DNA from 2 places in the Cerasibacillus sp. genome. Region 1 is predicted to be linked to the other one. Evidence: a T-box and tRNA genes for the amino acid it is inferred to sense, from the RefSeq annotation. Region 1 holds a T-box; the other holds one or more tRNA genes.
The links. A T-box is a leader RNA that pairs with one kind of tRNA and senses whether it is charged. The one in region 1 lies ahead of alaS (alanine--tRNA ligase), so its partner is inferred to be a tRNA-Ala.

Region 1 (15,850 bases):
AAAAAGTATAGAAATTCGGTATCATCTGGATTTATAGCTGCTTTCAACGAATCCTCAGAGAAGTTGGATATTGGTCCAACAGGAATTCCATCAATTTGGTACGTATTATATGGTGACTTCACTTCTAAATCCTTTAGTAATACTTTTTTCTTATGTTTCCCTAGAGCATATAGGACAGTTGGGTCTGTTTGCAATTTCATACCAGCTTTAAGCCGGTTGTAAAAGACACTTGAAATACTTCTGCGTTGTGCTTTATTCTTAGCTTCTTTTTCAATCATGGAGGCCATTGTCGTCATTTCATGAACGGTCATGTCTTTCGCTGAAATATCATCAAGATATTTGCCAAGGACCTCGTTCGATTTATCGAGCATCACTTCAATGACTGTTTCAACCGGAATGTCTTCTTCATAGAAATCATATGTAGCGGCAAATAAATACCCTTCTAAAGGATTACGGATATCAGGGTGTAGTATATCACCCGAAAGTAATGTCGGATATGCATCAATCAATGATTCTACATATGATACATCGTTGACTTTTTTCAAAAATTTATCTTGTTTAATGCCGACTTCTTTCTCAAATATTTTAGCAATTTCCGGAATCGATAACCCCTCTGGTATTGTAACACGATAAATCGCTTCTTTTATTACCCGACCCGTTTTTAATGATTCAATAATCTCATCAAATGTCATCGCTTGAGTAAAGTCATACTCACCAGCTTGGAAATCTGATTCATTTTTTATTTTAGTATAAATGCGAAAAACTCGACTATCTTTAATGATATTGTGATCTTCTAGTAATTTAGCAATCGTAGAAGATGAAGCACCCATTGGAATTTCAACGTGAATGTCCTTCTCGTTATCTGGATTGACTGGTTCTAAAGCAGATTTAATATACATATAGCCAGAAATTCCACCAATTAGTAATATAAGAACAATAACGGAAATCATGATCAAAACAATCTTCCGTACCGTTCTTGCTTCATGTCCACGTGCGATTAAATTATCTCGAAAAGTTGATTTGTTTTTATTCTTTTTAGACATATGCGCTTACACCTCTCATCCGGTATATTATACTAAATATACCTGTTTATTGCTATACTTTTTACGAGGTTATCGCATGATTAATGATATAAACAGCTGGTATCTATAGGATACCAGCTGTTTGAATGATATTACTTATTCAATTCTTCTTCATCTGCTAACGTGTGCAGCATTTCTTCAACCATTTCCCACTCGTCATCTGCTTCAATCGGAAATAAAGCGAGATCATTATCATCTTGTTTCTTTTCTTCATATCGAAAGGCATATACTTCAACTTCATCAGCGTCTTTTTGTTCTACAGGGACAACTGCTATATATGATTGACCAGTTTTATCAACATCAAATGTAAATAAAACTTCAAATAAATGTTCTTCACCATTCTCATCTGGAATGATGATGCGTTCTTTTTCTTCGAGTGCCATGTTTTCACCTCTAATTTTTTTGGTCAAGATAACCTTGTAAAATCAGTGTTGCTGCCATTTTATCGATGACTTTCTTTCGTTTCTTACGACTCATATCCGCTTCCAATAATACGCGCTCAGCAGCCATCGTTGTCAAGCGTTCATCCCAAAGTTCGGTAGGAATGCCAAGCTTTTTTTCAACGTGTTCACTAAAACGAATTGACGCATCACCGCGTTCACCAATTGTACCATTCATATTCTTAGGAAGACCAATAATAGCCTTCCCCACTCCATGTTCTCTTATGATTTCAGCTAATTCTTCATCAGCAGAATGGATGTCATTTTCATCCCAATATAAGGTTGTCAGGCCTTGTGCTGTCCACCCTAAAGCATCACTAATCGCTACACCAATTGTTTTTGATCCAACATCTAATCCAATGAGTTTCATCGTTCTGCCTTTTTCTCAGCAATGTAAAATTTGACTAACTCCTCAATGACTTCATCGCGTTCTACTTTACGAATTAAGTTACGCGCATCATTGTAGCGTGGAATATAAGCGGGATCTCCAGATAATAAATATCCGACAATTTGATTCGTTGGATTATACCCTTTTTCTTCTAATGCTTCATGGACAGTTAATAAAATATCTTTAATATCTCTATCAAACGGTTCTTCCTGAAAATTAAATTTCATCGTTTTGTCGTTTGAACTCATACTGACACCCCATTCCGTTTTACTCTTATGTCATATTTTAGCATGTTTGACTAATTAAATATACCGTTACACAATCAATTATTTTTAAAATTGTTTTCAATATACTCTTTAGCGAATGCTAATGCTTCTGGAATTTTATTTGGATTTCTCCCACCTGCTTGTGCCATATCTGGTCGACCACCACCACCGCCACCGCAAATTTGTGCAGCATGTTTAATGAGGTTCCCTGCATGGAGACCTTTTTCAGTTAAATCTTTTGACACACCAGCAGCTAATTGGACCTTGCCTTTACTTTCCATAGCCAGTAAAATAACACCCGTTGTTAATTTCTGCTTTAATTCATCAATCATACGGCGTAATTGATTCATATCTTTCACCTGAACATTGGCTGTTAATAGATTGACACCGTTAATGTTTTCAACCTTTTCTAACATAGATGATACCTCAGAGTGGGCGAGCTTTGTATGGAGGGATTCATTTTCTTTTTCCAACTCTTTTATGCCTTGAAACAGCTGGTCTAAGCGTGATGGAATGTTATCAACTTGTGTTTTTAAAAGGCCTGCCGTTTTATTTAATAGTTGAATTTGTTCATCCATATATTCAAATGCCTTCTGGCCAGTCACAGCTTCAATTCTTCTCGTTCCCGCACCAATACCTGATTCAGCGATTATTTTAAACAGACCTATTTCAGATGTGTTTTGGACATGGCAGCCCCCGCATAATTCGATACTGTAACCATTAATTTGAACAACTCGAACGACATCACCATATTTTTCACCAAATAAAGCCATGGCACCCATTTCTTTTGCTTGATCAATGGGCATAGATTCAATCTTTAGTGTCATTGAATCCCATATCTTTTGATTTACTGTTTGCTCAATGTCTGATAATTCTTCTTCTGTCACAGCTCCAAAGTGAGTAAAATCGAATCGTAAGCGATCTGGTTCAACTAAAGATCCTGCCTGGTTCACATGTGTGCCAAGGATATCTTTTAAGGCTTGATGCAATAAATGCGTTGCGGTGTGGTTTTTAATAATCGCTTGACGCATGGTTTTGTTCACAATTGCTTTTACTTGAACCCCAACCTGGATGATTCCTTCAGTTACACTTACTTGATGCAAATGCTGACCATTAGGTAGTTTATTGACGGATTCTACAACGGCTCTACCTTTTGGGGATTCAATGATTCCTTTATCAGCAATCTGTCCGCCACTTTCTGCATAAAATGGGGTCTCTTTAAGAATAATTGAAACAGTTTGTCCTGCTTGGGCTTGCTTAATTGATTTATGATCAGCAATCATCATTAAAATCTCTGTCTCTACATCCAAGTTATCGTAGCCAATAAATTCACTTTCAACATTAATATTAGCTAACATTGCATCTTGAACATGCATTGAATCTACCTTTTGACGAGCTTTTCGCGCACGTTCACGTTGCTGTTCCATTTCAGAATGAAAACCTTTTTCATCAATCGTAAATTGATGTTCAGCAACATATTCTTCAGTCAATTCTTTAGGAAAACCATACGTATCATATAAGCGAAATACTTCAGCACCTGGAAAAACATTGCTTCCTTTACTTTTTTCACGTTTAATAATATCTTCTAAAATCTCAAGACCATCGTGTAGTGTTTCGTGAAAACGTTCTTCTTCCGTTTTGATGACATTTTCAATAAATGAATGTTGTTCTTTCACTTCGGGATAATAGGCGTTCATAATATCACCTACTACAGATACGAGTTGATACATAAATGGTTTCTCAATACCAATCTGCTTCGCAAATCGAACGGCGCGTCTTAATAACCGTCTTAAAACGTACCCCCGCCCTTCATTAGAAGGTAAAGCACCATCACCAATGGCAAAAGACACCGTTCGAATATGGTCAGCAATCACTTTAAATGCCGTATCTGCTTCAGCACTATCACCGTAGTTGACGTTTGCGAATTGCTCCGTCTTCTTTATAATCGGCATAAAGAGATCAGTTTCAAAGTTATTAGGCGCGTTTTGTAAAATAGATACCATTCTTTCAAGCCCCATACCGGTATCGATATTTTTCTTCGGTAAAGGTGTATACGTATCGTCTGGATTATGATTAAATTGTGAAAACACCAAGTTCCAAATTTCTAAATAACGGTCATTCTCTCCACCTGGATACAGTTCCGGGTCATCTGGATTATTTCCAAAAGTTTCACCCCGGTCATAGAAAATTTCCGTATTTGGTCCGCTCGGTCCTTCCCCGATATCCCAAAAGTTTTCTTCTAGGCGAATAATTCTTTCTTTAGGAAGTTTGATATCGTGAAGCCATATATCATATGCTTCATCATCTTCGGGGTGAACCGTCACAGATAAGCGCTCCGGATCAAACCCAATCCAATCTGGACTCGTTAGAAATTCCCATGCCCATAAGATTGCTTCCTTCTTAAAGTAATCACCGATAGAAAAATTACCTAGCATTTCAAAAAACGTATGGTGCCTTGCCGTAAAGCCGACATTTTCGATATCATTTGTGCGAATTGACTTCTGTGCATTCACAATTCGAGAATTATCTGGGATAATCCGTCCGTCAAAATATTTTTTTAATGTCGCTACACCACTATTAATCCATAATAAAGACGGATCATCTTGTGGAATGAGTGACGCACTCGGTTCAACGCGATGACCTTTTTCTTTAAAAAAATCTAAAAACATTTGTCTAACTTGTTGTGATGTCAACTGTTTCATTACAATATCACCTTCCATTTATGTGCTTTATTTTATTTATAAATAAAAAAATCTCATCACTGCATATTGCAGGGACGAGTTTCATTCGCGGTACCACCCTTATTATGAATAGAGATCTATTCATCACTTTAACACATAACGGTGTGTACCGGCGAGAATTAGTCGCACTCTAGTTTAGCTTCCATAGCTTTTTGGATAGGATTCCTTTCAGCCTTCGAGAATCCTTCTCTATTTCCCTAAGTTCTATGTACTCGTAACTATCATCGTCTTGTCATTATGAATATAATTAGCCATATTATATGAAAGATTCATCGAATTGTCAATCCTTCTAGCTACCTAAAGCGTAATTCGCCATCACTTTCACAACTGTTAAGATTGGAACTGCTAAAATCATACCAATAATTCCCCCTAATTGTCCGCCAAACAATAAAGCAAATATAATCATAACTGGATGAAGTTCTGTCGATTTACCAACGATATAAGGTGATAAAAAATTCCCCTCAATTAATTGAATTAAAAACACAGCCAATAAGGCATAAATGACCATTTTACCTGATATCGTTATAGCGATTAATACAACAGGAATCGAACCAATAATCGGCCCAAAATACGGGATTATATTTGTTAAACCCATAATAATACCGAGTAATAAAGGATAATTCATTCCTAATATGTGAAAAATCAAGTAAGTTACCATAGCGACAATAAACGAAACTAATAATTGTCCACGGATATACCCCCCTAGACTATCATTCATCGCTTGAATTAATTTAACGCAATCAGGTAAATAACGTTTAGGTATGAGCCGTTGTATGCCCTTTTTTAGTATTTGATAATCTTTTAGAAAATAAAAAACCAACACCGGTATAACGGTCAACCATACGACCATGCTAAATACTTTCGTAATACTTTCGATTAGCTTTCCAATAAATGCTTCAAGTTCTGCTTCAAGACCTGTAATAACATGATCAATCTTCGTATGTACGGTTTCAGGTAACCATGATGTTGATGCATAAATTTGGTAAATAATTGATTCGTACATTTCAAGTAACTCTGGTAAATGTTCATTAAAATCCCTTAATTGTAATACAAATGCTGGGTAAAAGCGATATATAAGATATGTTCCGCCACCAAAAAATATGAGATAGATTAGAATAATGGCGATACTTCGCGGGAAATTCAATTCATTCAGCTTCTTGACAACAGGATGTAAGAAATAGGCAATCAAACCAGCAATAATAAATGGGGAAAGAACCGACCACAGAAATGAAAAAAAAGCACTATAGAATGGAAAGAGCTTTACAAGCAGAAAAATAAATAAAAAAATAAATATGCCTGTGATGACCCAATATAAAAATTGAAGAGCACGACGTTTTACAAACATAGATGAGACTCCCATTCAAATAAATATTGAGTTATCAATGGATATTTCTCTCTTCTTCTGTAAATAAATCGTCGAGAGATATAAGGGAGCCATCAGCTTCAATTTCATGGACATTCAACCGATTACCTACTACTGTCATCTCAATATAACAATTCCAACAATAGTATTGGTCATTACCTACTTTACCAATATCTCTGCTTGAACAATTCGGACAACTTAGCCACATCACCATCACCTATTTATTCAAATGATATTTATGTTGATAGGGTTGCCCAAATTGAAGCATAGTATACATATTTTTTAATCCATAAAATCGTAAGGTGATAATTCTTCGTCCTTTTCATTGTTTACTTCAATTTGGAGTTTATTTAGTTTGTCTTTTAAAGATGTATAGCGCTTGTTCGTATCAAGCGTTTCAACACCGCTTAGAAAAGCATGTTTATCCCCACAAATTATCAATGAACGTTTTGCACGAGTTAATGCTGTATAAATTAAGTTTTTCCGGAGCATTCGACGGTAGCCACTCACAACGGGCATAATGACAATCGGAAATTCACTTCCTTGCGATTTATGAATCGATATACAAAAGGCATGCATTATATTCATATAGTCTTTTCTTTCATATACAACTTCACGTTCATCAAACGAAACAACGAGTTGTTCTTTATTATCGACATTTTCATCCTCTTTAAAGATGGCAACAACTTCGCCTATATCGCCGTTAAAAACCCCTTCTTCTGGCTGATTAACGAGCTGGATGACTTTATCTCCGACACGATATGTGACATCATTCATTTTTACTTCTCGTTTTCGATTTGTTTTTGGGTTGACAAGTTGTTGAATCGCTCGATTAATTGACATTATCCCTGCATCTGTCCGATACATCGGAGCTAAAATTTGAATGTCCCTCATATCAATTCCTTTTTCAAGTGCTTTTTGAATAATTGAAGAAATGACTTGAACAACTTGATTTTCATGACAGGAAATAAAACTGAAATCTCTATCCTTATTTAAGTCACTTACTTGTAATCGATCCCGCTTAATCAGGTGAGCAAGTTGAATGATTTTTGATCCCTCTTTTTGCCGATAAACATCTGTTAAAGTCACAAATGGAAGCGCCTGGTCTTCTAATAAGTCCGATAACACTTGACCAGGACCAACAGAGGGCAGTTGATCTTCATCACCAACGAGAAGAACCTGCATATCATTTGGAATCGCTTTAAATAACCAATTAGCCAACCATATATCTACCATTGAAAACTCATCCACAATTAATAATTTGCCAGATAAAGGTTTGGATTCATCTTTTTCAAAACTATCATCCCCGTCCCATCCGAGTAAGCGATGGATCGTTCCTGCTGGTAACCCTGTTGATTCTGTTAATCTCTTGGCTGCTCTTCCAGTAGGTGCTGTCAAAATAAACGGATAGTCTGCCTGATCATCGTATGACGAGAGATCGATTGATAAATCATGAATCATCGCAAATGCTTTAATAATCCCTTTAATCACCGTTGTTTTCCCTGTACCTGGTCCCCCCGTTAGAATCATCACTTTTGAATGAAGTGCTTGTTCAATCGCTTCAAACTGTTCTTTCCCATAACTTAACACTTCTTCTTCTTCGATTTTACCAATAATTTTCAATAACTCCGCTTTTGGTGTTTCATCTTCTATCGGATAGTCTAACAATCGTTTTAAATGAGAAGCAACACCATCTTCCGCATAGTATAGGACAGGTAAGTAAACACGTTCATCTTGAATAATAAGGTGTTTTTTCGTATTTAGTTCAAATAATCGGTCTAAGACTTCTTCCGCTGTTAATCTTCTATTTGCTGTTGTTAAAAGCCTTAATACTTGCTTAACACACAAATCAGTTGGCAAATAAACATGCCCATTTTGAGCACTTTGTTGTAATATATAAATACATCCTGCACCAATACGACTCGGATGATCATATGTGAGTCCATTTTTTCGAGCGATACTATCAGCTGTCATGAAACCAAACCCATCAATATCAAAAACAAGTTGATACGGATCAGATGAGATGATTTCAATCGCTTCATCCTTATATTGCTGATAAATTTTTTGTGCTAATTTCATACCAACCTGATATTTTGCGAGATAAATAGCAACTTGCTCAAATCCTTGATTTTCTTTTAAGCTTTCTACAATATTCTTAGCCGTTTCGCTTTTTAATCCTTTAATATCATTTAAAACATGAGGGGATTGGATGATCTTTTCAATCGCCCGTTCCCCTAGTTTGTTTACAATGCGTGTAGCAATTCTTTTCCCAACACCATAAAACAAATCACTTGATAAATAACTTATGAGTCCTTCCTTCGTATCTGGAATAAACGTTTGGTATGAATGCACGGCAAATTGTGTACCGTACTTTATATGGCTTTCAAGTTCACCATAAAAAAGATAGGACGTTCCTTCATGTAGATGAGCAAAATATCCTTTGATAACAATTTCACTTTCCTCAAATGAAGTATTTGTTTCGATAATACGAATTTTTACAATTGAAAATTGCTCTGTTTCATTGTGGAAAATCGTAAACAAAGGCTCGCCTTTCATATATAATTGTTGCTCTGATACTTGCTCCTCTAACATGGACAATAACCTCACAATCTACCATATATTACGATAATAATTGCTCAACTTTTTTCTTTCCATTTGCTGCGAGAACATGTTCTGGCTGTATCTCTAAAGCAGCTTTGAAATGTTCTTGTGCCTGTTTTAAATCATCCTGATACATAGCGATGACACCTAGGTTATAGTGAGCATCACTATGGTTTTTTTCTCTTTCTAAAACTGTTATAAAAACCGCTTTCGCTTCATTAATCATATGCAACTTGGCTATTGTTAAACCATATTGAAAAAGCATCTCAACATCACCCGGTTTTAATTCAGTTGCCCGTAATAAATATGGGGCAGCTAATTTTTCAAGTGCTTGTTGTTTAAATGTCATTCCCAGCATAAAATAAACATCCGCTTCTTCTAGACCAAGTTGAATTGCTTTCTCATAATAGGTTTGCGCTTGATTAAATTGCGCTGTTTCATAATAAAGATTACCTAAACTATAATAAGCAGTCGCTGATTCAACATCTAGTTCAACTGCTCGATTTAAAAACACCTCTGCACGTTCATAATCTTTAAGCATAATTAATAAATTTCCTAAGTTAATATAGCCGATTGGATTAAGAGGTTGTTCTTCAATCTGTTCTTGTAAGAGTTTAGCAGCTTCTTCGTATTTTTTCACGTTCATATACTGTATCGCTTTTTCTTGTTTATCCATACTCAACCCTCATTTATACGTATGTTAAAGCATGACCATCTTTTATAACTTGCTCAATCGTCCCACCGCCTAAGCACACTTCGCCATCATAAAAAACAACCGCTTGTCCCGGTGTAATAGCTCGAGCTTGTTCATGAAATCTAACATGAACACGATTGTCTTCTTTGACTTCCACTGTTACTGGACTATCTTTTTGACGATAACGGAATTTCGCTGTACATGTGAAATGGTTCTTTATTTTGTTTGGATTAATCCAATTGACATCTGTGGCGATTAATGAATCGGAATAGAGCGCTTCATGATGAAAGCCTTGTTCAACATATAAAATATTTTCTTCCAAATTCTTCCCAACAACAAACCACGGCTCTCCAGGGCCACCAATGCCCAGGCCTTGCCTTTGGCCTATCGTGTAATACATAAGTCCATCGTGTTTACCTTTCACTTCACCAGCTAAGGTTTGCATCTCTCCTGGTTGAGCTGGTAAATATTCACTTAAAAATGCTTTAAAATCACGTTCCCCAATAAAACATATCCCAGTACTATCTTTCTTATCTGCTGTCACAAGATTATGTTTTTTTGCAATCTCACGAACTTCATGTTTTTCTAAATGTCCTAATGGAAACATAACGCGTTTTAACACATCTTCTGTTAATTGATTTAAAAAATACGTCTGATCTTTATTCGAGTCAACACCACGTAACATTTCATATGTGCCATCTGTTTCTCTTACTTGCGCATAATGACCCGTCGCTACATAATCCGCACCTAATGATAAAGCATGATTTAAAAATGCCTTAAATTTTATTTCTTTATTACACATCACATCTGGATTTGGTGTTCTGCCAGCCCGATATTCATCCAGAAAATACGTAAATACTTTATCCCAATACTCCTTTTCAAAATTAACAGCATAATACGGGATATCTAATTGATTACATACACGAATCACATCATCATAGTCTTCAGTAGCTGTACAGACTCCGAATTCATCGGTATCATCCCAGTTTTTCATAAAAATTCCAACGACATCATAACCCTGTTCTTTCAGTAAAAGAGCCGTCACAGATGAATCGACACCCCCACTCATCCCGACGACAACACGTATATTTTTCTTATCCATTATTTCACCTTCTTTATTTAATCAAACGTTCAACAATTAAAGCAATCCGTCGTGCTGCTTCTTTAATATTTTCTTGATTATTCTCTATTCCAAAACTAAATCGAATCGAGTTATTCGTTCTAGGATCATTTTGGCTATACATCGCCACTAAAACATGTGATGGATCAACAGTTCCAGCTGTACAAGCACTACCACTTGATGCAGCGATTCCTTCTAAATCTAAATTTGTTAAAAAGCTTTCAACCTGTGTTCCTGGAAAACTGAGATTAACGATATTAGGAACGGATTGTGATAGATCTCCATTGATAGAAAATGATACACCTTCCTCTTTTAAGGTATCTAAAAAGAGGTTTCGATAATCTTCATATACAGATTGACGCGTTTTTTTAGATTCAAGCATCAATTCAACTGCTTTTTGAAAGCCAGCGACATTCACAATGTTTTCTGTTCCAGGACGACGTTTTCTTTCCTGTTCTCCACCGAAAGCTAATGGTGACATCTGAACTTTTTCATCAGCATATAAAAAGCCAATACCTTTAGGCCCATTGATTTTATGGGCGGATGTTGTTAACAGATCAATATTCATGTCATGCACATTGATATCTATTATACCGTAAGCTTGCACCGCATCCGTATGAAAATATGCTTGATGGTCTTTTAGTAGCTCACCGATTTCTGCTATCGGTTGAATCATACCTGTTTCATTATTCACATACATCACGGACACAAGAATCGTCTCATCAGTTAATGATTGTTTGACTTCTTCAACAGATACACCGCCGAATTCATCTACCGGTAAATAAGTCACGTTAAAACCATTTTGTTCAAGGAATTCGACTGCATGAAGTACAGCATGATGTTCCTGCTTAGTCGTAATAATATGGTTTCCTTTATCTTTATTAGCTAGGGCTGTACCTATTAATGCAAGATTATCTGCTTCTGTTCCACCACTTGTAAAATAAATATCTTTTTCACTCGCATGAATACTTTTAGCCACTGTTCCCCTAGCCTCATCTAATATTTGTCTTGCTTTTCTTCCGTAAGCATGGATGCTTGATGGATTCCCAAAGACGGTTTCCATAGTCGAATGCATTTTTTTAATAACATCTGGATGAAGTGGTGTTGTTGCTGCATGATCAAGGTAAATGGGTTGCATCTTAATCTTTCCTTTCTAAAAACACATCTAAATATAAAACATATAAGCTTCTTGTGGCTGGTTGTTGTCATACTCAACCAAGTCTTCTAATGTCGTTTCTTCTAAAACTTCTTTTACCGCATCTCTTATCTTGAGCCACAGGGCTTGTTTAGCAGGTGATTCATCTTCAAGAGCCTCAACTAAAACAATCGGTCCTTCTAATACACGGATAATATCCTTAGCACTTATATCTTTTGGGTGTTTCGTTAACTTATACCCTCCATAAGCACCACGCACACTCTTGATTAAACCTGCATTACGTAGTAACGTTGCTAATTGTTCTAAATAATGATCTGATAAATCATTTTCTTTGGCAATTGTTTTAATCGGGACAGGACCTTTCCCATACTGCTTTGCTACTTCAATCATAATGGTTAAACCGTAACGCCCTTTTGTTGATATCTTCATCAGGAAACCCTCCATTACAATAAAAACATGAAACAAATCTATACGAAATCAATGTAATTTGTATGAATTAATGATACCCTTTATTATATCATGACAACTTATATGTTCAATTTCAACCTATTAAGTTTAGTTAATATATTGATAAAGGAAGATGTTTAATGCAAAAACAACCATTAGCATATCGAATGCGCCCATCACATATCGATGACATTATCGGTCAAAAGCATCTTGTTTCAGAAGATAAAATTATACATCGTATGGTAAAGGCAAAGCAGTTAGCATCGATGATTTTATACGGACCACCTGGAACGGGAAAAACATCTCTCGCATATGCTTTAGCTAAAAGCTTAAATCTACCTGTTAAATTATTAAACGCGGTTGTCGATAAGAAAAAAGATATGGAGATTGTCGTAGCAGAAGCTAAAATGACAGGACATATTGTGCTTATTTTAGATGAAGTACATCGATTAGACAAAGCAAAACAAGATTTCTTATTGCCTCATTTGGAAAGTAATTTAATTACGATGATTGGCTGCACAACAAGCAATCCTTATCATGCTATAAATCCAGCCATTCGCAGCCGTTGTCACCTTTTTGAACTTCATTCCTTAACAATAGATGATGTGAAAGAAGCAATAAATCGCACGATAGATGATCAGGAAAAAGGTCTTGGAAACTATGACATCATCCTTAACGATGACGCACTTAATCATTTTGCAATCGCCGCAAATGGTGACTTACGTTCTGCTTTAAATGGACTTGAATTAGCTGTATTTTCGACACCACCAAATGAGAATAACCAAGTCTTTATCGATTTGACTACCGCTGAAGAATGTATGCAAAAGAAAAGCTTTTCACATGATAAGGATGGTGATCAACATTATGATGTCCTATCGGCCTTTCAAAAATCAATTCGTGGAAGTGATGTTGATGCAGCACTCCATTATTTAGGGCGGCTTATTGAAGCACAAGATCTCGATAGTATTGGTCGGCGTATGATTGTGACGGCATACGAAGATATCGGATTAGCTAATCCACAAGCTGGACCACGAACAATCGCTGCTGTTGAGGCAGCAGAAAGGTTAGGCTTCCCTGAGGCACGTATTCCCCTTTCTGTTGCTATTATTGAACTATGTCTCTCACCGAAATCAAATTCCGCCTATAAAGCATTAGATCTAGCTTTAAGCGATATTCGTCAAGGGAAAATAGGTGATATACCAAACCACTTAAAAGACGCCCATTATAGTGGAGCCAAACATTTAGGACGAGGTGTTGACTATAAATACCCACATCACTCTGAATCAGGCTGGGTATATCAAGAATATCTACCAGAATTGATTAAAAATCGCCAGTATTATAAGCCTAAAGAAACCGGAAAATTTGAAAGAGCTTTTAAGAAAGTGTATGAAAATATTAAACAGCAAAAAAAGAACCGTCAAGAGTAACGTATAAATCTTTTCCGAAACGGTCAAACTACTATAAAAGCATTTCCACTAGTTTTCTCATAATATTTTAGATAACCGTCGTAGGAAAAGGAGTTGAAAAGAATGGCTAAGGTAAGACAAGATGCCTGGTCCCATGAAGATGACTTATTATTAGCTGAAACTGTTTTACGGCATATCCGTGAAGGTAGTACCCAACTTAATGCTTTTGAGGAAGTTGGGGATAAATTAAATCGCACATCTGCTGCTTGTGGTTTCCGCTGGAATGCTGAAATCCGCAAGAATTATGTCGATGCCATTGAACTAGCTAAAAGACAACGTAAAGAACGAAAGCGTGCCTTAGAAAGAAAAAAGAAACAACCTCAATATCAATTACCAACTATTTCAGAAGAACAGCAACAAACAACTAGTGGACAAACAAACTATCAAGATAATGGAAGGATGTCTTTTGATTCTGTTATCTACTTTCTCAAACAAATAAAAGAGGAATATGTTTCTACAACCCAAAACAAACTAACTTATGATTTATTAAAACAAGAAAATAATAAATTAAAAGCGGAAATCGAGCAACTAACAAAGAAATTAAATGTGACTGAAAAACAATTAACTACCATACAAGAAGACTATCAAACATTCATTCAAATTATGGATCGCGCTCGTAAAATGACCGTTTTTGATGGTGAAGATACCATTAAACCACCGAAGTTTCGCATGGATAAAAACGGTAATCTTGAGCAACTCGCTAATAGCTCAGGGAACTAAAAAAACTCTTCCATTTAGAATGGAAGAGTTTTTGCTTTTAAGAATCCCAATTGTGCCGTCCAAATGATGCTTTTGATCCCGCTCTTGGCAGGTGGGTGCTCTGTTTTATATTTTATACTTCCCCTTGAAAAGGGCGTGTATGCCACATAAAAACTTTTGCAAGCTCCCTATCATTTTAGTGTTCGGTCAAAAATGTAATTTGGACGTACACATCAGGATTTTTCTATCTGATTGTAAATTAATCTTAACATAGGACTGTATCAATTTCAATACATTCTTTCATGACGTTTTCGTTACAATATCACATCAATTTAACAAATGACTAAAATTGTTCTTTTATTTTCTTTCAAGCATACATATATGAAGTTCATGTAATTGTGTCTCACTTACCTCGCTAGGTGCATCTGTTAACAAGTCAGAGGCAGATGCCGTTTTCGGAAAGAGAATCGTATCCCGTAAATTGGAACGTCCAGCTAATAGCATGACAATTCGATCTAACCCAAGAGCTACTCCACCGTGAGGCGGTGCCCCATATTCAAGAGCTTCAAGTAAAAAGCCAAATTGTTCATCTGCTTCTTCTTTCGTAAATCCAAGTGCATCAAACATCTTATCCTGTAGGTCTTTTTGATAAATTCTTAATGACCCACCTCCAAGTTCATAACCATTAAGCACAAGATCATATGCTTTAGCACGAACATTTCCTGGGTCTGTGGTTAATTTATCTAAGTCCTCTTCAACTGGCATTGTGAATGGATGATGAGCCGCAGAATAACGCCCTTCCTCCTCATCGTATTCCAATAATGGCCAGTCCGTCACCCATAGGAAATGAAAGACGTCATGATCAATTAATTGTAATTCCTTACCTAACTTAAGGCGTAATGCACCGAGACTTTGGAGTACAACATCTGAACGGTCAGCAACGAATAACAATAAATCGTCATCTGTTACATCAGCATATTCAATCAGCTGTTTCTTTTCTTCGTCGCTTAAAAACTTAGCAATCGGTCCTTTTAACTCACCTGCACTCTGCTTTAACCAAGCAAGTCCTTTAGCCCCGTATACTTTTACATACTCTGTTAGTTGATCAATATCCTTACGTGAATAATCATCAGCATGACCTTTAACATTTAATAAGCTGACACGTCCACCTGATTCAACTGCGCCTTTAAACACGTTAAAGTCTGAGTCCTTAAATATATCACTTACATGAATAAGTTCCATACCAAATCGCGTGTCTGGTTTATCTGAACCGTACCGATTCATTGCTTCATCATATTTCATATGTGGCAATGGAAGTGTTATGTCAATATTTTTCACTTTTTTCATCACGTGCTGCATCATTCTTTCAGTTAAGCTCATTATTTCT
Region 2 (15,850 bases), on a different contig from region 1:
ACCACCTGCGATAATAACAGCGATTAAAAGGATCAATGTTCCAATAAACATAATCGCTCCTTGGACAGCATCCGTCACAGCAACTGCACGAAAACCACCGATAACAACATAAAGAAGGACAGATATAGCGAATATAAACAGAGCACTCGTATAAGATAGGCCAGTTAATGATTCAATCAGTCGACCCCCACCAATCCATTGCGCTGCCATGGCCGAAAATAGAAAAACAATAATACTAAAAGAAGACAATAAAACAACCCACTTAGACTGATAGCGCTCTTTTAAAAAGTCGACAAGTGTGACAGCTTGGTAACGTCTCGCCATAATGGAAAACTTCTTCCCGAGAATCATCAACACGAAATAACCCGTTGCGACTTGTGACATCGCAAGTAACACCCAACCTAAACCTTGTGTATAGGCAACACCTGGTCCACCAATAAAACTACTCGCACTTCCATACGTCGCCGTCATCGTCATGGCCAAAATAAATCCACCTAAACTTCGCCCACCGAGAAAATAGTCTTGTAAAAAATTCGTCGATGAACGAATCGAGCGACTTGCCCATATCCCAATTCCAAACATCACGATTAACATTAAAATCATTGGAAAAAGCGCTTGCCCATTCATTCGTCTTCCTTCCCTTCATCATCTAACGGCACTTCAACAAAATATCTCTTCACAATAAACGTGACGAGAATGACCATCACGATCAAGCCGACGACACAACTATAAAAGAACCATGCCGGTAAACCGAGAACATATGTATATTCAGATGGATCTTTATGACCTAACCCATAAGCAAAGCCAAACCACCATATAAAATTAAAGATAACAAGTCCTACCCCAATAAGTGCTTCACGATGCGCTATTTGGAAGCGTGAATCGCCTTTTTTATTTTTCACCTTTTTTACCCCCACTTTCATTCCATTTTTCATGCGTATTTTAAGTAAATCGTTAGTTACATAAATATTAACATAAACGACACAAATCTATTTATCTCTAAAATTAAATGTAATTTTATTTAATTTCTAATTAACTTGAATTATAAGAAAAGTGATGCACAATAAATTTAGATCTCTACATAAAATTAAAGTAGCTATAATGACTAATGACCTTGTGAGACATCATTTAATAAGTGGGTGATTAGGTATGATTCGTTTTATTTGGCAAAATTGGTGGCGAAGGAAAGAGCGCTTGATTCTCCTTATTATAGGAGCATTAATAATTAGTAGTGGCTTATCCTATCTTCTTGGCATGTTAGATACAAATAAGACAACCATCGTGGATGAATTACAAAAAAGATGGTCTTCAGCCTATGACATTGTCGTTCGTCCTCCTAATACACGAAGTGAAACTGAAGAAAACAATTTATTAGATCCGAACTTTTTAAGCGGGATTAACGGCGGGATTAGTTTAGAGCAATATGAACAAATTAAAGCGATGGAACATATTGATATCGCCGCTCCAATCTCAATGATTGGATATACGGATTATTCACTCTATCTCGAATCCCTTACATTTAATGAAGATGGAATCTATCGGGTAATCGAAAAAAGAATAAACGATGATGGCATTCGAAAAACAGAAGACGTATACACATCATATATTCCTGGTGGTAGATGGCTACAATATGTCGACACAGCACTGGATAAAAATATACCACTTACTTATATGAACTGGTCCAATCATATGTACTTGATGCGATCCATGTTACTCGCTGCAATCGACCCAGAACAAGAAGCACAATTAATTGGAATCGATAAAGCCATTCTTCCGGTAGGAAATAGTAGATATTTCACGGCAGAAGATAAAGCGCGACATAAACCAGTGATCGAACCTGGAGATGATGGCGGAGCAGAGGATGAGGTAGAAGAACAACATATCACTTACTTTCCCGTCATTATTAATACCCATTCATTCGCTGACCAAGAGATTCACTATCACATAGAAAAGCTTGATATCCCATTTGATTCGAACACAGCTTTAAAAACGCTAGAAGATATTGATCAAAAAGGTGGCAAGAACTATTTAAACAGTCTGAAGGGAAATACCGTTACTACATATGAACATGATGAACAAGAACTCTTCTCGCAAATGATTAATAGTATCGCTGGAGTTGATCATCAGACAGGAGAACCGGTATCGGAAGATATTACAAAAAATAAACATAACCCTTTTCAGATGGACGATTTATTTTTAGTGAGTTTTGCAAGCCCACTAGAATATGATGATGTTTCAAGTCCATTTGCAGAAAAATGGCCGTTTGCCTATCGTATACGCACATTTACAGACAGCTTTGAAGATAGTTTCAAGGCGGGAGAATATACGTCGTTTCGTCGACCAATTGAACCTGAATTTGCCAACGCGGGTGATTTTCCAAGAATGAAACCGAACTGGATTGGGTTTTATGATGCGGAAAAAGTAAATATATCAAAAGACCCGACAAATGAATTACCAATGGAAACATATCGTCCAGCTTCGGCTAAACTCGTATTAGATGAGCAAAAACAACCGATTAACCCACCACAAATATTAAAACCAACTTATGATCCATTCGGCTATTTAGCTAATCCACCGACAATGTTAACGACACTTGATGCAGCTGAATACCTTTTAGGAGATAAACCGATCTCGGCCATTCGCATTAAAGTTTCGGAAGCAAGAGATTTATCTGAAGACAGCCAAGCAATGATTGAAAAAGTAGCTAAAGAGATTGAACAAAAAACAGGGCTCATAACAGACATCACGTTAGGTTCGTCCCCACAACCAACGTTAGTCCATGTACCTCAAATAGATGCTCAAGAAGAACTCGGTTGGTTCCAACAACCTTGGATTCGGCTTTACTCGTCAATCACAATCTTTCGTGAAGCGAAAATGGGCTTTTCTATGCTTATTTTCTGCATCATGGCCGTTGCCATTATTTACGTTTGGGCTTCAAGCTTTGTATCACTACTCGCTCGGCGAAAAGAGTTCGCCGTACTACTATCCGTTGGTTGGCGTCCACAACAATTACGTCAATTGATTTTTATTGAATCGGCAATAATTGGTAGTTTTGTTGCATTTGTATCATGGATCATCCTAGGATTTATTTATATTTCTGAAGAAGCCACTTTAGATCCGGTGCGATTCCTGTTAACTGGATTGATTGGCTTTATGATTTACATGCTTGGGGCCGTTATTCCAGCTGTCTTCACGCAAAAAATAGAACCGTATGAAACATTACAAACAGGGGAGATTTCTAAAACGAGCAAACGGTTTATGAAATCAAAGGGAATCATTTCCATGGCCTGGAATCATTTTATTGGCAAATGGAAGCGAAATGTTCTCTCGATTGCAGCGATTGCCTTACCGACCACCTTACTCGCTATCTTTTTATTTATCACCTTTCGTTTACGAGGCATGATGTATTTAACATGGCTCGGACAATATGTCGCCTTAGAAATTGGGCCTCGTCATTATATAGCGGTCATTGTATCACTCATGATTGCCGTCTTAACCGTCGCTGAAATCATGTGGCAAAATATAAGTGAACGTCAAGAAGAAATGGCGTTATTAAAAGCACTTGGCTGGCGAAATGGTTCTATTCGCCTCCTCATTTGGATGGAAGGCTTGTTCAGTGGTTTATTCGCAGCGATGATTGGTCTTAGTCTCGCATTTATGCTCATTAAGCTCATGTATCAGGACATCCCAATGACAGAGCTGCCGTTTATTTTAGCAACAGGACTGATCCCAATTATTGTAGGGATTATCGGTACCATTATACCCGCTGAACGAACAGTCAGGATGTCACCTGCATCTGGAATGAGCGGAAGCTATTCTAACAAAAAAACATCAGAAAAAAGTATGAAATGGCTTTTATTAACATTGTTCTTATCGATTTCTGCATTATTTGTTTATCTGTTCGTTCAAATATTAATATCCTAAAAGTAAAACACTTATTAAATAAACAATCCCGTCACTCATAAAAAAATGACGGGATTGTTTTGTTTACATATAAGCTAATCATATAAGTGGCAACGAACCGTATGCTCTGTTGTAAGCTCATGTTTAACTGGTTTTTCATGTTTGCATCTCTCCTGAACAAACGGGCAACGTGTATGAAATGGGCACCCCTCAGGAATGGCGCTCGCACTTGGGACTTCACCACTTAATACCGTTTCACTTGTATTCACTTCACGAGTTGGAATAGATGAAAACAAAGCTTTTGTATACGGATGTTTCGGTTCATCTAAGTCAGACACTGTCCCCATTTCGACCATTTCCCCTAAATACATGACAGCAATCCGATCACAAAAATATTGCACAACATTCAAATCATGTGAGATAAACAAATAAGTTAAGCGATATTTTTTCTGTAATGCTTTTAAGAGATTTAAAATCTGTGCTTGAACTGATACATCAAGCGCCGAAACGCCTTCATCAATGACAACAAATTCCGGTTGTAAAATAAGTGCTGCTGCTATGACAACACGCTGTCTTTGACCACCACTTAACTCATGCGGATAACGCTTCAAAAAAGACTCGTCTAAACCAACATCATGTAACATGTCGATAATCCGTTTATCCTGTTCCCTACGATTGCCCATTTTATGAATCATCAACGGCTCGCGTAAAATCCATTGAACCGTTTTCTTCGGATTCAACGATGCATAAGGGTCCTGAAAAACAATCTGGACTTTTCTCCGCCATGTTTTTAGCTTTGATGCGCTAAACTTAGAAACATCTTTTCCCTTATATAACACTTGACCACTCGTTTGCTTTATTAATTGAACAATGATTTCTCCCGTTGTCGATTTACCACTGCCACTTTCACCAACAAGACCAAATGTTTCCCCTTCACGTAATGTAAAACTAACACCATTAACCGCTTTAATAGACGTCTCTTTAGAAAAAAACTTCTTCCGAGGCATGTGATAAAATTTATAAAGATTTTTTACTTCAATCATGATGATGGCACATCCATTTCTTCCGTATAAAGATGACATTGAACCATTTGTTCCTTTATATTCACTGTTTTAGGACGAACGGTTCGGCATATTTCCATACGTTCTCGACACCGATCATAAAATGGACAACCACGATGGCGTTCTTTTAATGGTGGAACCCTTCCTGGAATCGTATATAGGGGTTCACCTCGTTTGGCACGGTCTGGTATGGAGCGGATAAGCCCTTTCGTATAAGGGTGAAGTGGCTGTTGGACCAGACGAGAAATCGGCCCCGCTTCAACAAGTTGTCCTGCGTATAGGACAAGGACGCGATCACATACTTGACTTAAAACACCCCAATCATGCGAGATAAATAGCATTGACGCTTTTTTCTCTTGTTTCAACTCACGAAACAACTGAAGAATTTGTGATTGTATCGTCACATCCAAGGCAGTCGTCGGCTCATCAGCAATAATTAAGTCTGGTTCACCAATTAGAGCCATCGCAATGACAATCCGTTGTCTCATACCTCCTGATAATTGATGTGGATATGAATGGTACAACGCTTCCGCTCGTGGCAAACCAACCTGCTTCATTAATTGAATCGTCTGTTCTTTGATCGCTTTCCGTGATTGTTTCGTATGTTTAATCAAAACTTCAGAAATTTGTCTTCCCACTGGATAAAGTGGGTTTAAAGCCGTCATTGGTTCTTGAAAAATCATTGAAATTGCTCTTCCGCGAATGCTTTGCCATTCCCTTTCAGAAAGATCGACAAGATTACGCTGGTGACGAAAGCGAATCGAGCCATTCGTGACAGAGGCATTGTCTGGCAACATACCCATGATAGCTAGAGAAGTAAGTGTTTTACCACAACCAGATTCACCTACGATTCCGACCACTTCATTTGGGTAAACCGTAAAAGATAGTGAATCAATCGCTTTATATTGACCGTCCGGAAAAGTAAATGAGACATCTAAATCCTGAATATGTAAAATCGGCTCTACCATCACACGTACCTCCTAGCTCTTTTTATCTTGCTGATCACGTATACCATCACCTAGTAAATTAAAACCGAGTACCATTAATGTAATCATTGTTCCAGTGATAATGACATACCATGGAGCAGTAGCAATATAAGGTTGGGCTTCTTTTAGCATCCGACCCCAACTCGGATCTGGCGGTTGCACACCTAATCCTAAATAACTTAAACCAGCTTCTGCTAAAATCGTTCCCGAAAAACTTAATGTCGCTGCAACAAGAATCGGTGACATCACATTCGGTAAAATATGTTGAAAAATAACATGGGTCGATCCAGCACCCTTCGCTTTACTTGCTTTGACATAATCGAACTGTTTTGTTTGCATAAAACTACTACGAATAATTCGCGCAAATGTTGGAATACTCATGATGCCAAGTGCAAAGATTGTATTTTTCATCCCAGGTTCAAAAACTGTAATAAGCATGATGGCTAATAAAATGCCCGGAAAAGCCATTAAAGCATCAATAAAACGCATGCATAACTCATCAATCCAGCCACCAAAATAACCCGCACATGCCCCGATCATAAAGCCAAAAAATAAGCCAACTGAAACAGATGATAAACCGATGATAAAAGCAGTCTGTGATCCTTGCATGATTCGACTTAATATATCTCTTCCGAAATTATCCGTACCGAATGGATGCTCCAAAGATGGTTTAATGAGTCGAGCGTCGGTTTGCATCATATTCGGATCATATGGTGTATAAAATAGACTTGTAATCATTATGACAAACATCAGTAGGACTAAGCTGATACCAATCAGAAAGGGGATGCTTCTTTTATTCTTCATCTCCATCACCCCTTCAGTCGAATGCGTGGATCAATTACATTATAGAGCAAGTCCACCATAAAATTAATAAAAACAACAAGTACAGCAATATACAACACCATGGACTGAACGAGTGGGAAATCTCTTGAAGAAATCGATTGAATTAATAGACTACCTAATCCTGGAAGACTAAAGACATTTTCAATGATGATACTTCCCCCTAATGTATCAGCAATAATCATGCCGATAATCGTTAAAATCGGAATAAATGCGTTTCGTAAAATATGTCGATAAACAATCCATCGTTCACTTAATCCCTTACATTTTGCTGTACGGACATAATCCATTTTTGTTTGATCAAGTATCGTATTTCGTAAATAACGAATCATTATCGCGATATTAGATAATGCTAACGCTAATGAAGGTAAAAAGAATGACCTTAACGCTCCAAAAAAATCCTCCGACCACGGAACATAACTATACGATGGAAATAATTTAAACGTGACCGAGAACAAGAGAATAAGTATGAAGCCAAACCAAAAAGATGGAATCGCAATTCCTAGTTGAGTAAGCATTGATAAAATGGTCGACACCCATTTTCCATCTGTTCGAGCGATAAAAATCCCTAGAGGAATTCCAATTAAAGCCGTTAAAACAATCGAAACGAAAGCGAGTGAAAACGTGACTGGAATTCGGTCTAATAATATATCCAATACAGGCTGTTGATACTTGAGAGACTGACCTAAATCACCAGATAAAAGACCCGATATCCAGCTTATATACTGTTCCCACAATGATTGATCTAAACCGAGTTCTTTTTCTAGTTGAGCAATTTGCTGTTCATCGGCATCCAGCCCGAGAATAATTTGGGCTGGATTGCCTGGAAGTACTTGAAAAACACTAAAGACAATGAGAGACACAAGGGTAATGGTGACAATAAACGTAAATACTTTATAGCTGAAATATCGCAATGGGAATTCCCCTTCATTTACTCTTTAAAAAGAAGATCTTCTAAATTGAATTTTTGTATCGGATACATTTTAAATCCTTCAAGGTTCTCTCTCATTGCAATCGTTCGATCAGGGTCCATAATAAATACCGCTGCAGCTTCTTCTGTTAAGATTGTTTGTGCTTCTTTATATAACGTCGCCATTTCAGCCTCATCGGTTTCTGCAATCGCTTGTTTAATTAACGCATCGAATTGATCATTTTTAAAGTTCATAAAGTTTTTATGGTAATCACTAACATAGCGACCGAGCACTTCAAATGGGTCGAGTTTTCCAGTAAAACCAACAATCGTAGTTTCGTATTTTCTGTTATTATAAACATCTTCCAACCATGTACTAAATTCAATTTGTTTAATTTCTGTTTGAATATTAATTTGATTTAGTTGTTCAACAATCACTTGTGCCGTATCAACATGAAATTGATAGTCGGATGGAACGGTTAATTCCATTGTAAACCCATCTTCATAACCAGCTTCTTTTAGTAAGGCCTTTGCCTTTTCAACATCAGGATTGTAATAATCCTCTAAACCTTCTTCATAATAAAGTGCCATCGCCGGACTCATATTCGAACCTAATTTCGTCCCTTTTCCTTCTGCTACTGTTTCAATGATGACATCTTTATCAATGGCATAATTTATCGCCTGACGTACACGGACATCATTTAGTGGTTTGACTTCATGATTCATCGCCATTAACTGAACCATGTTCTGTGGACCGCTTACCGTTTCAACGGAATCACCTAATTGATTAAGCCCTTGTGCCGTGACACCAGGAATAACATCGATATCCCCCGCTTGCATTGCTAAAATAGAAGATTCTTGGTCTGGCATGATTTTAAACTGAACTTCATCAATTTTAGGCATTTTATCTTTTTGGTAATAATCCTCATTCTTAACTAAAATAAGTTCTTGACCAACTTTGTACTCTTTAAATTTAAATGGACCTGTCCCAATTGGTTCCGTACTTTGTTCCTCATAGTCTTGCGGTACGATAGCAGCAATGTTTCGCGCTAAAAAGGCAGAATCTCTTTCCTTTAATGTGACCACAACTTCATAATCCGATGTTGCCTCGACTGTCTCGACAATTTCAAATTTAGAAGAATGGGGCTCATTTCCATTTAATCCCGCTAACTTCGAATACGAATAAACGACATCTTCAGCTGTTAATTCAGAACCATCGTGAAAAAGGACCCCCTCATTTAACTGGAATGTATATGTTAACCCATCATCAGAGATCTTATATTCTTTAGCAAGTGCTGGAATTAACTGACCTGATTCATCTGTATCAAGTAGTCCATCAAATACATTATCCATCATGGATGACGTATCTGTTGCAGCCGATAAATAAGGATCTAAATTATCCACTTCCGTACTCATCGCTATTCGAACCGTACCGCCCTTTTTGGCCACCTCTTCTTTTGAACCTGTTTTAGATTTAGAATCATTAGAGCAACCTACCATAACAAGAGAAGCAAACACAGTGAGTAAGATAATGTTTACAATATTTCTCATTGATCAAATCCCCCTATTATTATAATGTAATGGTTAGACCTTCTTTTGCATAAGTGATTTTTTTCTTATAAAACAGCCTAACTTCTTCTCTTAAACGATTTAAGTGACCGTAATGCGGAAAGTGAGTTAAAACAACGTGTTTCACATTTGCTTGCTGTGCTATTTTTCCGACTTCATTACTTGCAAGATGCCCTTTAATAAGACCCTGTTGTTTCATATATAAACTGCATTCAATAAGCAATACATCTACTCCTTTAGCAAATTGAATGAGAGTGTCGGTATAACCTGTATCCCCTGAGTAAACAAGTGTTTGTCCCGTTCGGTTCGTAACTTTCATAGAACAACATGGAATATCGTGCACATTTTCCGAAAAAGTAACCGATAATGAACCAACTTGAATTCTATCAGTTACGTGAAGTTGTTGTATATTCAATGCTTCTGGAAAAGTAAATGGTAATGTCCTTAACTCATCAGTATAAATATAAACATCTAACGGCGTCTTTCTATTTCCTAATTGTCTTTGGACTAACATCGCATATTCTAAACAATAAATATCAGCTATATGGTCTGCATGTGTGTGACTAATAAACACCGCATCTAACTCGTTAAGTTGTACATAGTTTTGTAAACGTGACAATGCACCACTGCCGCAATCTAATACAATACGTGTATCTTCATCTTGTACTAAATAACAAGATGTCGCTTCGTTAGCACGGGGGAATGCACCCCAAAAACCGACCGTAGTTAATTTCACGTATTAACATCCCCTTATTGTTCATTCATTGAAAACGCTTAAAATATTTATTTGTCAAACATTCGTTTATTTGTGAATAGCTCTATAATAAAATGTACAACTTATTTAATTTCCCCCTATCATTCGGATTAAGCGCTTTTGATGAAATAAGAGCAAAGATATAAAATAAAATGCATATAACGTTATTATATATTGTTTTTGTTGTTTTTGTGTAAATCTCCTATATAGTCTCTGTTAAGAATAATCATTCATATATAATAAAGTATGATAACGAACGATATCCATAAAGACCTCTAATGCCTTTGTCTGAAAAGGTGATTTCGTAATCATTGAAAAAACACGTCTAAATGGTAAACCTTGTACTGGAATGATTTTTAAGTCACCATACTTTAGCTCTTTCTGTACAGCCCATTTTGATAATAATGTCAAACCTAGTCCTGCTTCAACAGCGTGTTTAATGGACTGTGTGCTACTAAAATAAACATGGTGTTTTGGTTTCACACCTATTTGTTCTAACATCATTAATGTTGCCTCACGTGTTCCTGATCCAGGTTCCCTTATGACCCAAATTTCATCTTGTAGATCCTTTTTTGTAATGGTTCTACCGGACTTGGCGAATCGATGGCTCGATGAAGAAACAATATACATATCGTCTTTAGCAAATTTCTCTTCTTGGAGTGATTGATCTTTAAAACGACCTTCAACAATTCCAACATCTAATTGATGACGATTAACCAAATCAGCAATTGTCGCTGTATTACCGATCATAATCGACGGTTCAATATCGGGATATGCTCCTTTTAATTGAGCAATAAGTTTTGGCAACACATATTCCCCAAATGTATAGCTAGCACCAATCGATAACAAGCCTTTTGTTTGATGAATTAAATCATCAATCAGATGTTGCATATTCGTATATAAGCCAAGAATTTCCTTTGCATGATGGTAAACGATATCACCTGCTTTATTTAGACGAACATATTTATTCGTCCTCTCCAATAATCGCGTTCCTATATCATTTTCAAATTGACGAATATATTGACTAACTGCTGGTTGTGTCATATGCAATTTTTCTGCTGCGCGGGTAAAGTTCTGTTCTTCAACAACAGTAACAAATACTTCTAATCGCTGATCCACACTTTCACTCTTCCTTATTTTTCTTTATTATATCATTTTACTTATTGTTATTATAACAATGATTTATTTCATTTATCTATAAAACTCCTTTATCGTATGAATGGGAGGATGGCATCAATGACACACAAAGAACAAATAAAAAAACACCCTTTATCATCAGCAACTAGTAGGTGGATAGGTGGTGTTTTGTTTACATTTTTAATTGCCCTTTTAGGCTATTTACTAACCTATATCCCTGGATTCTCTTATGTTGGTCAACTTGCATCAGCTATAATCATTGCTTTTATTTATAATCTTTTATTCGGATATCCAGAACGACTCCGAACGGGCATTACCTTTTCTTCAAAAGTACTTCTCAGACTGGCAATTATTTTGTATGGATTGCGATTAAATATTCATACTGTGCTTGGCGAAGGAGTTGGATTACTCGCTAAAGATGCGTTAGTCATTGCTTTTAGTATTTTTGTTATGATGTTTTTATCTAAACGATTAAAGGCCGATCCAACCATTTCATTACTTGCCGGTGTCGGTACAGGTGTGTGTGGAGCAGCTGCGATTGCAGCCATTGCACCTATAATTCAAGCAAAAGATAATGATACAGCTATAAGTGTTGGCATGATTGCTCTTATTGGGACATTGTTCTCGATTATTTATGTTATAATCCGACCATTTTTATCTTTATCGTCGGTCGATTATGGTATTTGGTCAGGCCTAAGTTTGCATGAATTAGCACATGTTGCTTTAGCGGCAGAACGAGCTGGGCAAGATGCTTTAGCGATGGCTCTCTTAGCAAAACTCGGACGCGTGTTTCTGCTCATCCCGCTTTCGATTATTATAATGATGCTGATAAAACGTAAAAAACAATCCCAATCTACTGATGCACAGATTACTTTTCCATTGTTTTTACTTGGGTTTATCATGATGAGTTTATTAGGAAGTTATGTTTTGGGTCATTCGATTCCTGTCAGTGATTCAATGATGAGCTTTATATATTCTGTCACAACATGGCTTTTAACAGCTGCCATGGTTGGATTAGGTTTAGGTGTTAACATGAGAGATTTACGCCATAAGGCCCTTCGCCCATTAATGGCAATGATTGTAACGAGCATTCTCTTATCAGGTTTAACGTATCTTATCGTATTTCCTTAATATTTTTGATAAGGGCTGTCTAAAGAAGACTAGTCAAAAAACATAAGGGCATGGCACCAAACAGAAGAAAACGATATTTTAGTATCAGAAACAACATATACAAATGGCATTAACATTTCAAAATTTACAGATGAAGTAAAAGGCTGGTTTCCTTCTAACACAGTAGAAGAGTTAAATATTAATGGACAAGTTGCTATTTTACATCAATCAGAATCAGGAATTTGCGAGTTACAAATCATTACAGAGAAAAAATTATTTACAGTTGCTGGGGCAGATCGAGAAACCGTTTTAAATATTGCAAAAAAGATAAACTATTAATTTTATCATCTTCCTTATAAAACAAACATAATTTGGAAAAAAAGATTGATTTAACTAAGTTGTTGAGTAAGAACATAAGTGTAAAAAATTAATAAACACATACGTTTAATAAATGCCCCTTGCAAAAAATCCTATGACATTATATAATATAAATCGATTGCATTAAATCAGATATGGGGCATTAGCTCAGTTGGGAGAGTGCCTGCATGGCATGCAGGAGGTCATCGGTTCAAGCCCGATATGCTCCATCTTAGAAGAACGCTTATACATTAATGTGTATAGGCGTTTTTTTATTTTCTCATTTGTTACTAGGAGTGTTCATTTTGAATCAAAAGCTCATGTTATAAACATCTAATAATGATTAAAAAATAGGACTTTATTCTCTTGAGTTATTTAAAATTTTAGTATATTATACAATTATCGTTCTACTTTTGATAATTCCGCCATACATATTTATTTTGAGGAGAAATATCCCCCTAACACTTGATTGCAAATGTTGTCTTGTTATTTACTTAAATGATATACATGATTCAAAAACATTTGGTATATCAATTTTCATCCTTAATATAAATAATGGTAGAGTGTAATAAAGAAGGAGGTCATCATAATGATTATTTGTTCCAATTGTAATCATCAACAACAAGCTGGATCAAATTGTGAAAATTGTGGTCAGCCGATTCAGGGAATAAGTCACACCCAAGAACAACATACACAAGCCCCGAATGAGAATACCCACACCAACAAACCTAACGAAGTTGCAGCAACAGTCACCAATCAAAAAACAGACTCATCTTCTAATGAAACATTAGATAATATTAAGAAGGGCCTAGGATCCTATTGGAAGTTCTTTGTAGAACTACTAAAAAATCCAACGAAATCCCTTCAACTACATGACAAACATCTCGTATTTAGTATTGTAAGTATCTCCCTTTTTGTTCTAACTCTTTCATTAGGATATTACTTTACAATGAATACGACTATGGGAGGACTTTTTGGAGAATTAGAAGACATGCTAGGAAGCTTTGGCGGCTATGATTATGGATATTCTGGAGCTGGAGAGTTTTTTAATATTGTCCTTAAAATGATTCTCGTTGGTGCTATCGCATTTGGTATCTCTTATGGAAGTTTACTCATCGTATTTAAGGTCGCTAAACTGGAATTAAATCCTAAACAGTTGTTTATCCAGTTTAGTAGTTTATCGATACCGTTTCTCGTGTTAAATATTGTTGTTATTCTTCTAGGTGCTTTATCTGTAGGTATGCTTGCTAATTCATTATTAGGCGGAACCGTGCAATTATATTTATCATTAGTACCTGCCTTATTAGTTTACGACAAACTAACCAGTCATCCGCAACGAATCTATTATGGTGTTGGAACAGCGTTTTTAATTGGTACCATTAACATTCTTATCAATAGTTTGTTACTTAGTCAATTAGGATTATCGACAAGCCTTTTCTAAAATATTAAAAAAACCACCATCCTTTAAAAAGAATGGTGGTTTTTTTCTTTGACGGATATCATGTTAAATTCTAAGCATCGATTTCTTTCTTTTTAAAGACAACAATGGTGATAAATGCAGTAACAAGAAACCAAATTGTCATGATACCTAGATGCGGCCATACATCTGCTAAACCAGACCCCGCTTGTACTTTTGAAGCTAAGTCAATGAGTTGCATGTTCGGTAGGTATTCCGCTACGCTTAAAAATGGATATTTATCAATAAGTGATTCGATCAAAGAGCCGAATCCAAACAAGAACACGACAGGCATAATAATCACAGATGCTTCTACAACGGTCCTTGCTAATAAACCAAACAATGTCCCTAATGCGAGATAAAATAAAGTAGAAACAATCATTCCAACAGCAACTAAGACAATATTTTCCGGATTGTACTCCATAAATAAGCAGGATACAATAATCGTCACTGCAGTTAATGAGAAAGCAACTAAACTTTTTCCACTAAAAATTTCCACAACTGTGGCAGGTGATAACATCAATCCACGTAATGTGTTCTTCTCTTTCTCCTCAGCAATTATGGCACATTGAATAAATGTAGCTGTCATTGTAAAAGCAAGATTAATAACAAGATAATAGGCATCTATGGAAAGTTCATCAGCCATTCTTCCATATATCGCTGCCAACACTAACGGCATTAGAATCGATGTGGAAACATACATATTCTTCGATAAATCCTTCAAATCCTTATTAAATATAGCCATCACACGCTTCATTGAAAAAGTCATACAAGTTCCCTCCCTGTCATTTCAACAAAAATATCTCCTAATGTTGGTTCATTCGTATGGATAGACACTACTTGATCCGCCTGCATATAATCATATAATGTCTGTGCTCCTTCAGGCCCTCCTGGTAATAATAGCTCGCGTCCATCCTTTAGTAAGACTTGTAAGGAAGCATCTGAAAACTGATGACGCAGTTTTTTTGGTTCGTCAAGTAGCTGGATTTTACCTTTATGCAGAAATGCTACACGATCACATAATATCTCCGCTTCATGCATATCATGAGTTGTTAAAAAGATGGTTGTACCTTTCTTCGTCAACTCACGAAGGCCATCATGAATATGCTTAGAATTTGCTGGATCTAGTGCGGATGTTGGTTCATCTAAAAACAGTAGCTCTGGTTCATGTAAGAATGCTCTTGCTAACTGTACCCTTTGTTTCATCCCTTTAGACAGTTTTGAAACAACCTTTTTCTGCTCATTCCCTAAGTTCACCATTTCTAACACTTCATTTATTCGTTTTGCAGGTACATCATAAAGGTCACAAAATAATTTTAAGTTATCATAAATCGATAAACGATCATAAAGGCCACTATTATCTGTTACAACACCAAATTTCTTCCGATATTGTGGTTTATTTAATAGAGCAGCAGGCTGATCAAATACATATGCTTCTCCTGAAGTAGCTATTAATTGCCCGGTTAGAATTTTAATCGTTGTCGTTTTTCCGGAACCACTTGGTCCTAAAAATCCAAATGTTTCCCCTTTGTTTACTTCAAAATGAACATCTTCTAATGCGGGTTGATTGCCAAAAATTTTTGCTAATGACTTCACTTTAATCATTTGTTCCACCATTTTTCCTCCTCGTGATTTCCATCTGCTTGTAAATCTAGAATAGAGGAAAAACGTTGATTTGGCAGCATGTTTTCCATGAATGGAGCATTTTCCAGGATGATTGGAGCTTATTTTAGGCCCAACATTTCTTTTAATTGAGCCATTTTTGCC

Region 2: it encodes a tRNA-Ala, which carries the amino acid that the T-box ahead of alaS (alanine--tRNA ligase) is inferred to sense. The anticodon was not compared.

Annotation. Positions count from the first base shown of each region.
Region 1 is NZ_DATBTY010000040.1:144,524-160,373, reverse strand. It holds gene mltG (endolytic transglycosylase MltG) at 1-1,043, opposite strand, end outside; gene VIG73_RS08085 (DUF1292 domain-containing protein) at 1,175-1,465, opposite strand; gene ruvX (Holliday junction resolvase RuvX) at 1,476-1,892, opposite strand; gene VIG73_RS08075 (IreB family regulatory phosphoprotein) at 1,889-2,158, opposite strand; gene alaS (alanine--tRNA ligase) at 2,233-4,878, opposite strand; T-box leader at 4,946-5,151, opposite strand; gene VIG73_RS08065 (AI-2E family transporter) at 5,207-6,262, opposite strand; gene VIG73_RS08060 (hypothetical protein) at 6,297-6,488, opposite strand; gene VIG73_RS08055 (ATP-dependent RecD-like DNA helicase) at 6,563-8,872, opposite strand; gene VIG73_RS08050 (tetratricopeptide repeat protein) at 8,901-9,557, opposite strand; gene mnmA (tRNA 2-thiouridine(34) synthase MnmA) at 9,571-10,677, opposite strand; gene VIG73_RS08040 (cysteine desulfurase family protein) at 10,691-11,833, opposite strand; gene cymR (cysteine metabolism transcriptional regulator CymR) at 11,861-12,280, opposite strand; gene VIG73_RS08030 (replication-associated recombination protein A) at 12,439-13,725, shown strand; gene VIG73_RS08025 (RsfA family transcriptional regulator) at 13,828-14,484, shown strand; RNA gene ssrS (6S RNA) at 14,524-14,706, opposite strand; gene aspS (aspartate--tRNA ligase) at 14,821-15,850, opposite strand, start outside.
Region 2 is NZ_DATBTY010000036.1:46,845-62,694, reverse strand. It holds gene panF (sodium/pantothenate symporter) at 1-627, opposite strand, end outside; gene VIG73_RS06380 (YhdT family protein) at 624-902, opposite strand; gene VIG73_RS06375 (ABC transporter permease) at 1,150-3,924, shown strand; gene VIG73_RS06370 (ABC transporter ATP-binding protein) at 3,999-4,946, opposite strand; gene VIG73_RS06365 (ABC transporter ATP-binding protein) at 4,943-5,932, opposite strand; gene VIG73_RS06360 (ABC transporter permease) at 5,945-6,754, opposite strand; gene VIG73_RS06355 (ABC transporter permease) at 6,760-7,704, opposite strand; gene VIG73_RS06350 (ABC transporter substrate-binding protein) at 7,722-9,251, opposite strand; gene VIG73_RS06345 (MBL fold metallo-hydrolase) at 9,271-10,005, opposite strand; gene VIG73_RS06340 (LysR family transcriptional regulator) at 10,240-11,142, opposite strand; gene VIG73_RS06335 (YeiH family protein) at 11,260-12,291, shown strand; tRNA gene VIG73_RS06330 (tRNA-Ala) at 12,785-12,857, shown strand; gene VIG73_RS06325 (hypothetical protein) at 13,217-14,068, shown strand; gene VIG73_RS06320 (ABC transporter permease) at 14,139-14,852, opposite strand; gene VIG73_RS06315 (ABC transporter ATP-binding protein) at 14,849-15,697, opposite strand; gene VIG73_RS06310 (LytTR family transcriptional regulator DNA-binding domain-containing protein) at 15,808-15,850, opposite strand, start outside.